Regions from separate parts of the Solibacillus silvestris genome, predicted to be linked through region 2. Evidence: predicted binding sites of a transcription regulator. Region 2 holds the regulator's gene; the other holds the start of a gene.
The links. The regulator LexA, encoded in region 2, represses DNA repair genes until DNA is damaged. The targets are predictions, from matches to a motif close to CGAACATATGTTCG.

Region 1 (8,087 bases), on a different contig from region 2:
TTCCTTCAACTTCGTTACTTTTATTGCAAAGTATAGCGGACTAAAACTGTACCTGTGCGGGATTCCCCTACTACTTTCAATAGTTTGGCATCTTCCAGTTCTTTTGTGAAGCGCACAGATTTTAATAGGAATTGCTCCTCTTCTTCAGAAAGCTGCACATCGCTTAGGCCGACATCTGCTTTGCCGAAGTTTGAGAATATTTGGCCGTCCAGTGCGACAGTTTTTGGAACATAGATTTCGACTGAGCCAGCTAAAGCGCGTGCCTTGATTTTATGCGCTTCTGCACTCGTTGTTGTAACGACAACATGTCCATTCATCGATTCGGCTTCCACTTCTTTCAAATCACCATCGATATATATACGGCCATTTGCAGTTTCGACTTCCAAATCATCGCCTTTTATGCGGCGCGCCTCTACTGCGCCATTGCTCGTTTGCAGCTCTGCATGATCGAAAGTCGCATTTTCTAAACGGACGACACCATTATACGTGCGAGCTTTAATTAATTTCGCATCCATTTGTTCAATCGACACACTGCCTGTTAATAAACGGGCAATGAATACATCATAATGCTTTTCTGGAATAGCAACTTGTACTTTTACTTGTGCAAATTTATTGGATGATTGAATGAATAATTTATCATTTGTCAATGTTGCCAAGTTTTCAGTAATTTGCGCAATTGTTTCTTCCGGAGTGCCTTTCATTGGTGCCTTGCCGGAAACGTTCACTGTCACTAATTCATCTGTTGCTCGTACTACGTCAATTTTCCCGTTTGCTACATCGAGCTCAATGCCTTTTATATCAGTGGCAGGGTATGCAAAAGTTTTCGTAAACTCTACTTTTTCCCCAAATGGCGTCTCGATATCCAAGTCTTTGAATTTAGTTAACGCTGCACCTACCAGCCCCGTCATGCGTGAGCTGAATTGCGATAAATCCTGCTTTATATCTCCCATAAATTCATCCATCTTTTTCGAGAATTCTTTATCATTAAACGACTTGCCGAAAATATCTTCAAATCCTGTTGTTTTGCGCTGTTCTTTTCGTTCTTCAAAAATAGGTTCTGCCTTATGCGGCTCTTCCTCGTGTTTTTTTTCTAAAATCGGTTGCTCGATTCGCTCTACTTTTGTTGGAGTGGATTCCTTTTGTGGCGAGAGCTTTTCTAGTAGCACAATCGCTTCTTCTGCTGAAATTGTACCGCTTTCAACTAATTGTAAAATACGTTTACGTTCTTCTTGCATAAAAAAATTCCTCCCTCTTCGTATATAGTTATTATACGAGGAGGGAGGAGAAAAAGTTTCGTTTGCGCTCTTAGTTTTTCAATCTATTTATTTTTTGCGGCTGTAATCTTTGTATCCATACGCTCACGGTCGCGCTCTAAAATCGGTTTTAAGTATCGGCCTGTATAGCTTTCCTTCACTTCGGCAATTTTCTCCGGTGTCCCTGTCGCCAAAATTGTACCGCCGCCATCTCCGCCTTCCGGACCTAAATCGATAATATGATCGGCTGTTTTAATCACATCCAAATTATGCTCAATGACTAGCACTGTTTCCCCGCTTTCCACTAAACGCTGCAACACAAGCAGCAAACGGGAAATATCATCCACATGCAGTCCTGTCGTCGGCTCATCCAAAATGTAAAACGACTTGCCGTTTGAACGGCGATGCAATTCAGATGCCAATTTTACACGCTGGGCTTCCCCGCCGGATAATGTTGTCGCAGGCTGGCCTAGCTTCACATAGCCTAGTCCTACATCGACAATCGTTTGCAGCTTGCGTTGAATTTTTGGCAAATTCCCGAAAAACTCCAATGCGTCTTCCACCGTCATCTCTAAAATGTCGGCAATGTTTTTTTCTTTATATTTCACTTCAAGTGTTTCGCGGTTGTAGCGCTTCCCGTGACATACTTCACACGGCACATACACATCAGGCAGGAAATGCATTTCTATTTTAATAATGCCGTCACCGCGGCAAGCTTCACAACGTCCGCCTTTTACATTGAATGAGAAACGGCCTTTTTTATAACCGCGCACTTTCGCCTCGTTCGTCATCGCAAATACGTCGCGAATATCATCAAACACACCGATGTAAGTTGCCGGATTTGAACGCGGTGTACGGCCGATTGGAGATTGGTCGACATCGATCACTTTTTCAAGCTGTTCCAACCCCTCGATCGATTTATGAGCTCCAGGCTTCACTTTCGCGCGATTTAATTTGGATGCAAGTGATTTATATAAAATTTCATTGATTAATGTTGATTTCCCGGAGCCTGAAACCCCTGTCACCGCAATAAATTGACCAAGCGGAATATCAACATTGACATTTTTCAGGTTATTTTCGGATGCGCCTTTAATCGTAATTTTCCGGCCGTCCGATTTGCGCCGTTCAAGCGGCAGCGGAATAAACTTCTTGCCGCTTAAATATTGTCCTGTGATCGATTCTTTATTTTTCATTACTTGCTTTGGTGTCCCTTGTGCAATAATTTGCCCGCCGTGCACCCCTGCACCCGGTCCGATATCGATTAAATGATCGGCTGCCATCATCGTGTCTTCATCATGCTCGACGATGATTAATGTATTGCCCAGATCACGCATACTTTCGAGCGTATGGATTAAACGGTCATTATCACGCTGGTGCAGCCCAATCGAAGGCTCGTCCAAAATATACAGCACGCCTGTTAAACGCGAACCAATCTGCGTCGCTAAACGAATGCGCTGCGCTTCCCCCCCTGATAATGTTCCCGCCGCACGAGCAAGCGTTAAATAATTTAAGCCTACATCCAATAAAAACTTCAATCGTTCTATAACTTCACGGATAATTAAATTCGCGATTTGGCGCTCTTTTTCCGTTAATTCGACAGAACTGAAGAAGTCATACATTTCTTCAATCGAATGGCGTGTCGCCTCCGAAATATTCTGGTCTTTAATTTTGACCGCCAATGTTTCTTTTTTCAGGCGATGGCCTTTACAAGTAGCACAAGGCTGCTCCGTCATATACTTTTGCATCGATTCGCGCACATAATCCGATGATGAATCTTTGAATCGGCGCTCAATATTCGGAAGCACCCCTTCAAATTCAATGTTCTTTTTATGCACACTGCCATAGTCATTCGTATATTCAAAATGGATTTTTTCTTTTCCTGAACCATATAAAATTTTATCCATTTTCGCCTTTGGAATATCTTTTACAGGGACATCCATCGAAATATCGTAATGCTTGCACACAGATGCGAGCAGTTGCGGATAATAGTTGGATGATACCGATTCCCATGGCGCAATCGCATTTTCACGCAATGTTAAATTCCAATCGTGAATAACCAAATCCAAGTCCGCCTTCGCCTTGCTTCCTAGACCATCGCATGTCGGACATGCCCCGAACGGACTATTAAACGAAAACATACGAGGCTCCAGCTCGCCAATCGAAAATCCGCAATGCGGGCATGCATGATGCTCGCTGAAGAGAAGCTCCTCATGTTCCATTACATCAACAAGCACGCGGCCTTCCGCAATTTTCAGTGCCGCTTCAAGAGAATCGCTTAATCGCGATTCAATGCCTTCCTTCAATACAACACGGTCCACCACTACTTCAATCGTATGCTTTTTATTTTTATCAAGCTCGATATTGTCATCAAGATCGCGCAGTTCCCCATTCAGGCGAATCCGAACATAGCCTTGCTTTTTCAAGTCTTCCAAAAGCTTTACATGTGTCCCTTTTTTCCCTTCAATGACGGGTGCAAGCAACTGCATTTTCGTGCGCTCTGGGTATTCCATTAAACGGTCCACCATTTGTTCGATTGTTTGCGATGTAATTTCGATCCCATGTGTCGGACAATACGGTTTTCCGATACGTGCAAAAAGCAATCGCAAATAATCATAAATTTCCGTAACTGTTCCGACTGTCGAACGCGGGTTGCGGCTCGTCGTCTTCTGGTCGATTGAAATCGCTGGTGAAAGCCCCTCAATCGTATCGACATCCGGCTTGTCCATTTGCCCTAAAAATTGACGTGCATAAGCGGACAATGATTCAACGTAACGCCGCTGCCCTTCTGCATAAATCGTATCGAATGCCAATGAAGACTTTCCCGAACCCGAAAGACCTGTCACAACGACAATTTTATCTCTTGGTATTGTGACATCAATATTTTTTAAATTGTGCGCTCGTGCACCTTGTACAACAATTTCTGTATTTTTCACATTGTTCACCCTTCTGCCTTCAATTCAAATATCATGTCACGCAATTCGGCCGCCCGTTCGAAATCCAATCCTTTTGCGGCTTCCTTCATTTCGGCTTGTAATGTTGCAACAAGCTTGTCCTTCTCTTTTTTCGTCAGCTTCTTGCCGCCTGTCACTTTTGTAATATATGTTTCTTCCTGTTCTGCCGCTTGTGTTGCGCGGATAATATCAGGAATCTTTTTAATAATCGTCTGTGGTGTAATGCCATGCTCTTCATTATAAGCCATCTGAATTTCGCGGCGTCGCTTCGTTTCATCGATCGCCTTTGTCATCGATTCCGTCATATTATTGGCATACATAATTACCTGGCCATTCGAGTTACGCGCTGCACGTCCAATCGTTTGGATAAGGGAACGCTCCGAACGCAGGAACCCTTCTTTATCCGCATCCAGAATCGCCACAAGTGATACTTCCGGAATATCAAGGCCTTCCCGCAATAAGTTGATGCCGATCAATACATCATATGTCCCTTTCCGAAGCTCGCGGATAATTTCGATACGCTCGAGCGTCTTAATTTCCGAGTGCAAATATTCGACTTTTAAGCCCATTTCTTTTAAATAGCTCGATAAATCCTCGGACATCTTTTTCGTCAATGTTGTCACTAGTGTTCGCTCATTGCGACGAATGCGCTCATGGATCTCATCGATCAGATCATCAATTTGCCCTTCAATCGGACGTACATCAATCGTCGGATCAAGCAGCCCTGTCGGACGGATGATTTGCTCGACCATTTCCGGTGTATGCTCAAGCTCATACGGACCCGGTGTTGCCGATACGTAAATGGCCTGGCTCACTTTTGACTGGAACTCATCAAACATCAATGGACGGTTATCGAGTGCGGACGGCAAACGGAAGCCATGCTCGACCAATACCCCTTTACGCGCCTGATCCCCATTATACATACCACGAACTTGCGGCAATGTAACATGGCTTTCATCGACAACGAGCAAAAAATCCTCCGGGAAATAATCAAGCAATGTATACGGCGTCGCCCCTGCTTCACGCAATGTCAGATGGCGCGAATAGTTTTCGATCCCTGAGCAAAAGCCCATTTCCTTCATCATTTCCAAATCATAATTTGTACGCTGCTCCAAGCGCTGCGCTTCTAGCAACCGGTCTTCCGAACGCAATACTGCAAGGCGCTCCTCCAGTTCTTTTTCAATATTTTCAATGGCAATTTTCATCTTTTCTTCACGGGTAACGAAGTGGGATGCCGGGAAAATCGCCACATGCTGACGATCCGCTAAAATTTCTCCTGTTAATGCATCGACTTCCCGAATTCGGTCAATTTCATCTCCAAAAAATTCAACCCGAACACAATGCTCATCCCGGGATGCCGGGAAAATTTCGACAACATCTCCGCGCACCCTGAAAGTACCGCGTGTAAAGTTTATATCATTGCGCTCATACTGGATGTCGACTAATTTACGTAATAGCTGATTGCGCTCCAGCTCCATCCCTGTGCGAATGGATACGACCATTTCGCGATATTCTTCCGGATTACCGAGACCGTAAATACACGATACGGAGGCGATAATAATAACATCTTCCCGTTCAAATAAAGCCGATGTTGCCGAGTGGCGCAGCTTGTCTATTTCATCATTAATGCTTGAATCCTTTTCGATATAAGTATCTGTCTGCGGTACATACGCTTCCGGCTGGAAATAATCATAGTAGCTGACGAAATACTCAACAGCATTGTCCGGAAAAAACTCTTTAAACTCGCTATATAATTGACCCGCCAGTGTTTTATTGTGAGCCATCACGAGTGTCGGCTTATTCACTTCTTTTATTACATTCGATATCGTAAATGTTTTACCTGTACCTGTCGCCCCTAATAATGTTTGGTGGCGTTTTCCTTCTTTCACGCCTTGGACGAGTTGTTTGATCGCTTCCGGCTGATCACCAGCTGGACTGTAGGCGGACTGGATTTCAAAAGTTTCTGTCATGTTCAGCTTGTCCTTTCTGTCGATATTCTTATTCTTTATTTTATCATACCCTTTTTTAATTTACGATATTTTTGCGAACGTATATTCGAATTTCAGTTTATGAGCAGTTTTGCGAGGATAGGGCGATGCTTATTTTGAAAGGAAAATGCGGGCAAGAGGCCAACAAGCCGTTTTTGCTGTATTTTAGCCGTGTGCACTATATTTCACCGGAACTTTTCTAGAGCGATATTTATGAAAAATATATACGGAAATTGCTCATTGACTATTTTAAAATTCCCCCATACAAAAAAGCCACCCCTAGTAAGGTGACTTTTTTGTTTATGAAACGGTGATTGCCATTAATTCGTTTAACTCTGTTGTATAGCTTTCAAATGCTTGTTCGTTTTTTTGATCTAGCGATGTATCGATAAGTATTTTTAATTGTTCAATACGCTGCATACGCTGTAATCGACTAATAAACAAATCTAAATAAATTTCATTCAACAACTTCTCCGCCTGATTTTCAGTTGACTGCTGACCTACCGCTTTTAAAAAGTCTGTATACGAATAATATTTATCCATCGATATCACCTCGATCTCTTTTAACCATTATAAAATAAAACCCTTTTAATTTGCAATATATTCTGAAAAATTATCATATGACAGAATTTTCTAAAAATAGTGTTGATTTTTGCCATTTTATGCATTAATTTAAATGTATAGTGAAATTTTAAGCACTTTAAAAAATTAGAAGGAAAGGGGATATAAAATGTCTAGCAACTTCCCGGAAAATTCGAATTATATTATTTCCAACTCCACTTTTTGCTTAAGTTCCTATGAGCACCGCGACAAAATCTATACACTGATATTGGACAAGTATGGTAAAGCAACTTCTCCATACAAGCCTTTAAAGCTTATTCGCGATACATGTCGGTTGCATGGCAGCTCCTATGATGCAAGCAAGTATCAGGCAAGGCGATTTTTCGGCAACAGCAAGCATAAACTGCCGATTATGGTGGCATATGATTTCGGTGACCCATGTATTTTGTTCCCGCTCTTTTCGCCGCATTCATCCCAAAATATATGGATTGCGTTAAACTCCATTATTAATATTAGCGAAAACGGCGATAAAACTATCGTAACCTTTATCGATGGCACCGAACTTTGCCTAGCTATCCATATGAAATCATTCAATCAACAATACGTACGCGCTGCCATGTTTTACAAACATCTGCTTTTACAGCGCAATGCCACTTTATAATGCCATCAGTTTTTTTCAAAATATTCAGCAAGAAGTAACTCACTTTGATTACGAAGGCGAATATTCGAATATCTCCTGCACTCCATGATTCCCTCAAAATAAAATTGATACTCGGTAAACAAATCATCCGTTTTGCCTCTCACTAAGCGCATGTGATGAAGTTTAAAATAGTCCTTCGTTTCTTTTAAATCATGCTGTACTTTGGCGCGTATCGCATCGATTAAATGCAAATATGGATTTTTAAATTTGAACGGACTTTGCTCTACAATTGAATAATCCTTCTCAAGAATAATTAATAGCAGCGGCAAATAAATGCCTGCCTCATAGTACGGAATCGTTCTGGAAGGAATCTGCAACATACGAATAACCTCCAATACAAGAACGTTTGTTCGTATTTATTTTCACATATTTTTTTGAAATTGACAAGTGGAAAAATTTGCTTGGCTTAAATTTCACTAAACGACAAAAGCCGCGCCTTAGCATTTTAAACTAAGGTGCGACTTATTATATTAATATGAAATTTTTGACCGTAAATAAGCGGTAATGAATACATCCAAATCTCCGTCCATCACGGCGCCGACATTTCCTGTTTCAGCACTTGTACGGTGATCCTTTACCATTGAATAAGGGTGGAATACATATGAACGAATTTGCGAACCCCAGCCAATTTCCT
Region 2 (8,087 bases):
GTCGAGCAATGCATTCATCAAACCGATATCGCCCTATCCAAAGCACGTAATTTAAGCGGTACAAGTTTTGCAATGTATGAGGAAAACAGCACGAAACAGCTCACAGAAGAAATGGAAATTTTCAACCAATTAGCCTACGCGCTTCATCATGAGGAATTTGAAGTGTACTTGCAGCCGAAAATCAACTTTACGACGATTGAAGTGGAAGGATTTGAAGCATTATCCCGCTGGAATTCAAGCAAGCTCGGTTTTATTTCACCTGTTAAATACATTCCGATTGCGGAACAATCAGGGAAAATTAAAGACATTGATTTATTGAACTTCAAAAAGGTATTGGTTTGGCTTCAAAACCGTATAGATGAAGGAAAAAAAATATTGCCGGTCGCACTTAATATTTCACCTGACCATTTTTACGATCCCAATTTTTTAAAAAATATTTTGGATACATTCAACAAATTTAATGTCCCGGCAAAGTATATTAAGCTTGAAGTGACGGAAAGCATCGAATTGGTTGACTTTGCAAAGGCAAAAGAGATTTTGGCGCGACTGAAGGAGCTCGGAATTGAGTGCTCGATCGATGATTTCGGGGTAGGTTTTTCTTCATTAAGCTATTTGCCGCAGCTGCCGTTTTCTGAAATAAAAATCGACCGAAGCTTTGTCAGTTCCATGAATGAGCCCGGAATGTATGCCATCGTGCAAACAATTATCCAATTGGCGAAAAATATTAAAATGCGCCCGATTGCCGAAGGGATTGAAACAGAGGAACAATTGATCATGCTCCAGCAACTCGGCTGTCCTGCAGGTCAAGGCTACTATTTTTACAAACCGATGGCAATTGCCGATGCAGAACAATTATTGGACACATAAAAAACAGCTGACGAGAAGTGATTCCTTTTTCGTCAGCTGTTTTTTTAATTTAAACTTTTCGGTAAATCGTTCGCCAAAAATGCGATTAAATCATGTAAATTTTGCTCACTCACGCCATGACCGACCGGATAAGATTTAAACGTGACATTCGTGCCGTAGTCATTAAAGAACCGTACCGCATGCTCTGCCCATTCAAACGGGAAATCATAATCATATTCCCCATGAGAAATAAAGATTTTTGATGCATCCATCGTCTTTTTGCTATACTCAAGTGCTGCAAACTCCGGCAAATATCCGCTTAAGGCAGCTGTGCCGCGAATCGTATTTCCCATTACCATTGCAAGAGACTGTGCCATCGCCGCTCCTTGATTAAAGCCAACAATGTAAATTTGCTGTTCATCCAGGTCAAATTCTATTATCGCTTCATGGATAAAAGCTTCAATCCCCTTTAATACTTTATCGAATATGGCGCGCTCTGGTTTGCCCTCTTCTTCAAATGTATAAAATGCATAGCCTGGGCGGTGCTGTATTGGACCTTGCAAACTAAAAATATGGCACTGTGCCGAAAACGAATCGACGAGCTGCAATAAATCGTTTTCATCACTGCCTAAGCCATGCAATAAAAAGATTGCAGGCTGTTTCCCCGTAGCCATCACAGGGGCTTTGTGCAAATAATTAAATGGTGTGTTCATATTGTTATTGTATCTCCTTTTAAGAAAGCGTCATTTTATTGACGATTTGGTCTGTATAGTATGCCATATAGCCATCCATCATTTTTAACGTTTCTTCGATATCGCCTTTTGTTAAGATTGCCGCTTTTTTCGCACAGACTAATGTTAGAAAATCCACGCGCAATGCATGTTCCACCGAAGCATAAGCATAATCGTAAATAACATCCTCATCTTCCGCTTTTAATTCTTCATATTGCTGATGAAACGCCTTCTTATAATCGTCCATTTTCTCTGCAACACTATTGCGAATCCGCATTTGCTGTGCCATTAATTCGTTTTCGATATACTTTACATCGGGCACTTCCCCAGCAGTAAATGCCGAACGAACAAGATCTGTCCATGCCATTTTGTTTTCAACGAAGTACGCCATATTCAACATTAGGCGGTCATAAAAATCAATCGTTGAAGTTGATGATTCCCGTTTATCATTAATATTCTGCTGAATTATTGCTTCGAATTTTTTTGGATCTGCCTGACTTGATAATAAATGAATTGCTTTTTCAATATATGTAGTAATGTCTTTTTGGATTTTTTCTGCTGTCATCATTCGTCCACATCCTTAATCTATTGCTTCGTTTTTCATTTTCTATCGTACCATTCCTTCAAAAAAATCGCACGTTACAAATTATTTGCCCCTTGGCTTAATCATACCCATGCACGACTTTGCGCCGGCGAAAAGAACTCCATAGCGAATCCATAGCATCCAGCGAAAGCTTTAACTTTTTCGACTGTTTGAACAATCTCTGAAAGAAGTTAAAAGCCACTCGCCGTAAAAGACGAGTGGCTTTTGGAGCTTCCAATTATAGCGCTTTTACTTTAGCAACTACATTTTCTACTGTGAAGCCGTATTCTTTAAGCACAATTTTTTCCGGAGCCGATGCACCAAATTGATCAATTGCCAGTACATCTCCTTCAAAGCCAACATATTTATGCCAGCCAAGTGATGCACCCATTTCAATTGCTAAACGCTTCGTCACAGCTTTAGGTAATACAGATTCTTTGTATTCCTTCGACTGCTTTTCAAAGCGGTCCATTGATGGCATTGATACAACAGATGCGTCAATTCCTTCTGCAAGCAATGCTTTTTTCGCTTCTACTGCCAAGCCAACTTCAGAACCCGTTGCAATTAAAAGGGCATCCGGAGTTTCTTTTGATGAAGCTGAAACGACATAAGCGCCTTTTTCAACACCTTCGTATACTGTCTCTTTTGCAGCGTCTAATACCGGCAAGTTTTGACGAGATAATACTAATACAGTTGGCGTTGATTTGCTCTCTACAGCTAATTTCCATGCTGCAACAGATTCATTCGCATCAGCAGGACGGATCACTGAAAGATTCGGCATTGCACGCAACGATGCTAAATGCTCGATCGGCTCATGTGTAGGACCATCTTCGCCTACCGCAATGGAGTCATGTGTAAACACATATGTTACAGGCAAGCCCATTAATGCAGATAAACGAATTGCCGGACGTACATAGTCAGAGAACACAAAGAAAGTACCGCCAAATACATTTAAACCGCCATGTAATGCCATACCGTTCAGCGCAGCGCCCATTGCAAATTCACGAACACCAAACCAAATATTACGGCCTTCCGGAGTTTCGGCAAAGAAATCGCCGGCGCCTTTAATTGTCGTTTTGTTTGATCCTGCCAAGTCAGCAGAACCGCCGAAGAATGATGGCATTGTTTTGGCAATTGCATTGATTGCATCACCAGATGATGAACGAGTAGCTACTGCAGTACCTGCTTCATATACAGGTAATTCAGAAGCATAGTTCTCCGGTAATTTGTTTTCCATTGCATTCACAAATTGTGCAGCCAGCTCAGGGTATTCGTTTTTATAGCTTTCGAATAATTCATTCCATGCTGCTTCTGCCTGGACGCCCTGTACTTCGCTTGCAGCTTTAAATGTATCATACACTTCAGTTGGGACGAAGAACGGCTCATGTTCCCATGCGTATGCAGCTTTCGTTAAAGCAACTTCATCAAATCCAAGCGGTGCACCATGGCAATCTGCTTTTCCTGATTTGTTTGGAGAACCGAATCCGATGACAGTCTTCACTTCAATCACTGTTGGACCGCCAGTATTTTGTTTCGCTTTTTCGATTGCTGAATTAATTTCCACAATATCTGTACCGTCCGCAACTTTTAAATAGTTCCAGCCGTAAGATTCAAAACGTTTTTGAATGTTTTCCGAGAAGGATTTTTCCAGATCGCCATCAAGTGAAATGTCATTCGAATCGTATAACACAATCAGCTTATCCAATTTCAAGTGACCTGCAAGTGAAATCGCTTCAGCAGCAACACCTTCCATTAAATCACCGTCACCACATAGTGCGAATGTATAGTGGTCCACAATATCTTTACCCGGCTTGTTATATGTTGCAGCCAAGTGACGTTCAGCCATAGCCATCCCTACAGACATCGCAATACCTTGCCCTAATGGACCTGTTGTTGCTTCTACACCTACTGTATGGCCGTATTCAGGATGTCCCGGAGTTTTTGAATTCCATTGACGGAAGTTTTTGATCTCTTCCATCTCTAAACCGTAGCCTCCTAAATGCAATAAGCTATATAAAAGCATGGAACCATGTCCAGCTGATAATACAAAACGGTCGCGATTATACCAATTTGGGTTTTGCGGGTTATGGCGTAATTGCTTCGTCCACAACGTATATGCCATTGGTGCGGCACCCATCGGTAAACCTGGGTGGCCGGAATTTGCTTTTTCAATTGCGTCGATTGATAATGTACGGATTGCGTTAATTGCTAACTGATCCATCTGTTGTGTCATTATGTGACATCCTTTCCTCGTACGATATTTATACATTCTTTAGTTTAGACAAATTCCCGCAAGAAAACAATCATTTCTCAAAACGTTCATTAAATTGTGTCATACTTAATAATAAATGTGTCATATCATTAAAAATTTTAGTTTAAAAAGTTTTTTTGCGCTTTAATTTGTTTCAGTTTTTCAGGTGTTACATCGTTTCCTTCTTCATCCACAACTTTCACATGCTCTATCGTATCGCGCATTGTCGAACGGAATGTGTCTAAATATTCCTTTCTTAGTGCTGTACGTTCCTTCGCTTGTTCTTCTGTCAATTTTCCTTCTTTAGCTAATTTAGAAAGCTCATTAATGCGAGCTAATTTTTCTTTTGATAACATATCGATCTCACCTTTCTTCGTACCAATAATACAAAGGTATAAAAAAAAGACTTGAAGGGCAAGTGTTTACTCTTCAAGTCGCTCCATATATTCAATATATCTTCTATGTACAGTTGCTTTGCTGATTGGAGTGCCAAACCCGGAGATTGTAGTCGCAATTTCGGCAAAAGTCAGCCCTTTTTGGCGAAGCTGGACAATTTCTTCAACAGGCACTTCTTTTCTTTCGCGTCCTTCTATATTGCCTCGATTTTTCAAGTTATTTTGTGGCTTATACCCATTTTCGACAGCACGGCGCATTCCCCGGCGGATTTTTGCGTTATGCATACGTCGCTGATATTCTTCAACAATGGCCAAAATTTCGAGGAGCATCGTATCCATTTCATTTAAAACAACAGGTCCTGCATCATTTAATGTGTACACAGTCGCTTCGTACTTTTGTAGTAAGTGGAGCACCGCCATTCGTGCATTCCCGCGTCCTAAACGCGTTTCATCCTGCACAAATAATGCTTTAATGCCAAACTCTTTCATATAATCGAGCATATCGAGCAAACCGGCACGGTCTACGTCATAGCCGCTATGCTGATCCGAGAAGATTTGAGCATCTTTATAGCCGAATGTTTTAGCATAGTTTGTCAGCTCCTCTTGCTGACGTATTAATGATGTTTCTTGCGTGTCCTTTTCAGTGCTGACACGACAATAAATAACTGCTTTAGTTTCTGTCATTATTTTCTCTCACTACTTTAACCGATGATTGCATGTCTGATGATTCGTTCAGTTTGACGATGTATTGTGCGTCTTTTTCCACAGGTACGACCAATACTTGACCGAAAACAACCTTTTCATCCAGCAAGCCATTTTCCTTCTTAACTTCACTTATCCAATCATGCTTTGCCATTTTACCACGATATTGTTCCGCTAACGACCATAAAGTATCGCCATGCTCAATTGTTACGTGTTCGTATAATTCAATTTTATCGTCTTTAACGATGATAATGGCAAATAATAAAATGGAAAATGCAAGCAGCATTGATGTAAAGCTGTTTAATCTCAACTTCTTCATAAGAAAACCCCTTTTTTAGAATGTATGTTCGGAATATTTGTTCCCATAATATTACGAACGTATGTTTTTGTCAACTGCTTTTTCGAACTTATGTTTGCTTTCATGTTCGCATACTGCTATACTTACATTAAGAAAAATAGCATGATAAAGAGGTGAGTAAGTTGACACAGAAAATTTCAAAGCGACAACAAGCCATTCTAACTTTTATAAAAGAGGAAGTTCGTACAAAAGGCTATCCGCCATCAGTTCGTGAAATTGGAGAGGCGGTAGGTTTAGCTTCTAGTTCAACGGTCCATGGGCATCTTGCTCGTTTAGAAAGTAAAGGGCTTATTCGTCGCGACCCTACGAAGCCGCGCGCCATTGAAATATTAGATCAGGAAGATATGTCAATCGCTAAACAAGGGGTTATCCATGTGCCATTAATCGGCAAAGTAACAGCCGGTCTACCTATTTCGGCAATTGAAGACATCCAGGAATATTTCCCGTTGCCAGATGCATATGGCTCTCCGGAAGAAGATTTATTCATGCTTGAAATTATGGGAGAATCGATGATTGAAGCAGGCATTCTAAATGGGGATTATGTCATCGTGAAGAAAACTTCTACAGCAAGCAATGGCGAAATAGTCGTTGCAATGACGGAGGAAGATGAAGCGACGGTAAAACGCTTCTACAAAGAAAAGACATATTTTCGTTTACAGCCGGAAAACAGTTCAATGGAGCCAATTATCGTCAATAAAGTATCCATTTTAGGCAAAGTTGTAGGTCTCTATCGAAATATTCATTAATTGTAAGCTTGCCATTCTAGTTGAATCGGCAAGTTTTTTTATATTGCCAAAAAACTCAGCCGCTATCGACTGAGCCATTCCGTTCCTTACTTTTTGCACGCATTTATAAAGCTTTCAAATAAACGTTGTGCATGAATATTTCCATGAGGGGCCAATTCCTCTGGATGCCACTGCACTGCAACACAGTACGGGTGCGATTCATGCTCAATCCCTTCAATAATGCCATCTTTCGCAATTGCCGATACAACCAACCCTTTCCCCAACTGTCCAACAGATTGGTGGTGAAATGTGTTCACGCGAAACGAATCTTCCCCAAAAATAGTTTTAAATTTTGGTGTTGCCACTTCAACAGTGTGGGCCAATTCTGCTCGCTTGGAAGATTGCTTATGTAATAAAGCATTTTCCATCTGTGACGGAATATCCTGTATAATCGTTCCGCCAAGCGCAACATTCATAATTTGCTGGCCTCGGCAAATACCTAAAATGGGCATTTGTCTATTGTATGCCTCGTTCATTAGCAAAATATCGCTATCATCGCGCTTTCGGACAACACTTCCTATATGGCGATGCGGCTCTTCCCCAAATAATAGTGGATCAATATCGGCACCGCCAATTAATACAAGCCCGTCTATAATGTTTAATAAAGCTTCCGCATTTTCTTTTGTCGCATTCGGTATGCATACCGGGATACCCCCTGCCTGTTCAATTGACGTTAAATAGGCATTATTAATATCCAGTTTTTTATCAAAGTCGTACATCGTCAACCCAATGATTGGTTTCATTTTACCTGCCCCTTATCTTTTATAGATAATTCAAATAATTCAAATTATACTATTGCACCTCGGTAAATGACCAGCGAAATTATCCGTAAAAAAAGGATTGCTCAAGTGCAATCCTTACGCTGTTATACGGTTTCCAATTGTTTAATGAAGTATTGTTTGATATCCTGCCAGTTTTGGACACGTATATATCCTTCCTCCGCACTGTTGTACGGCATTGAATATAATAGCCCCGTCCCTTTAAATGCAGCTAGTTGCCTTGGACTGTCATCGATTAAATAATCGGTATGTATAACCGCCTTATTCCCGCAAAAAACAATATTTTGTGTTTTTATAAATGGCAGATGCTCCATTAGCCAATCATATTTTGCAGTAAATGACCCGGGTACATCCATCGCTGCTGTCGCAATAAACACTTCATAATGCTCTTGAAGCTCTTGAATAACTTCAATTGCGTCCTCATCAAGCACTTTTAAATCGCGGAAATAATCCGGCTCATTTAACATGGCAAACAGTTTTTTCGCATCTTCGCGAGGCAAATCACGCTGTGTTGTCAATAAAAATTCTTCATCCGTAAAATCCGTACCGAAACTATCATTATAAGTAACTCGCAACTTCGAATAAAAATCAGCCAGTACTTGATCCATATCAATGGCAATACTTTTTTTCATGTTAAAAGCCTCCTTGAAATTCCCT

Region 1: the regulator LexA is predicted to act here: its motif matches at 6,249-6,262, upstream of uvrB (excinuclease ABC subunit UvrB).

Annotation. Positions count from the first base shown of each region.
Region 1 covers NZ_JBQCJW010000022.1:36,538-44,624, reverse strand. The annotation lists gene ACTHOQ_RS13225 (DUF4097 family beta strand repeat-containing protein) at 21-1,235, opposite strand; gene uvrA (excinuclease ABC subunit UvrA) at 1,319-4,186, opposite strand; gene uvrB (excinuclease ABC subunit UvrB) at 4,192-6,174, opposite strand; gene ACTHOQ_RS13210 (IDEAL domain-containing protein) at 6,493-6,735, opposite strand; gene ACTHOQ_RS13205 (competence protein ComK) at 6,923-7,414, shown strand; gene ACTHOQ_RS13200 (YhjD family protein) at 7,420-7,773, opposite strand; one part of gene prfB (peptide chain release factor 2) at 7,924-8,087, opposite strand, start outside.
Region 2 covers NZ_JBQCJW010000003.1:2,544-10,630, forward strand. The annotation lists gene ACTHOQ_RS02375 (putative bifunctional diguanylate cyclase/phosphodiesterase) at 1-867, shown strand, start outside; gene ACTHOQ_RS02380 (alpha/beta hydrolase) at 912-1,559, opposite strand; gene ACTHOQ_RS02385 (DNA helicase) at 1,579-2,145, opposite strand; gene tkt (transketolase) at 2,399-4,393, opposite strand; gene ACTHOQ_RS02395 (DUF896 domain-containing protein) at 4,531-4,767, opposite strand; gene ACTHOQ_RS02400 (YneB family resolvase-like protein) at 4,834-5,490, opposite strand; gene yneA (cell division suppressor protein YneA) at 5,477-5,827, opposite strand; gene lexA (transcriptional repressor LexA) at 5,989-6,612, shown strand; gene ACTHOQ_RS02415 (gamma-glutamyl-gamma-aminobutyrate hydrolase family protein) at 6,699-7,394, opposite strand; gene ACTHOQ_RS02420 (5' nucleotidase, NT5C type) at 7,517-8,062, opposite strand.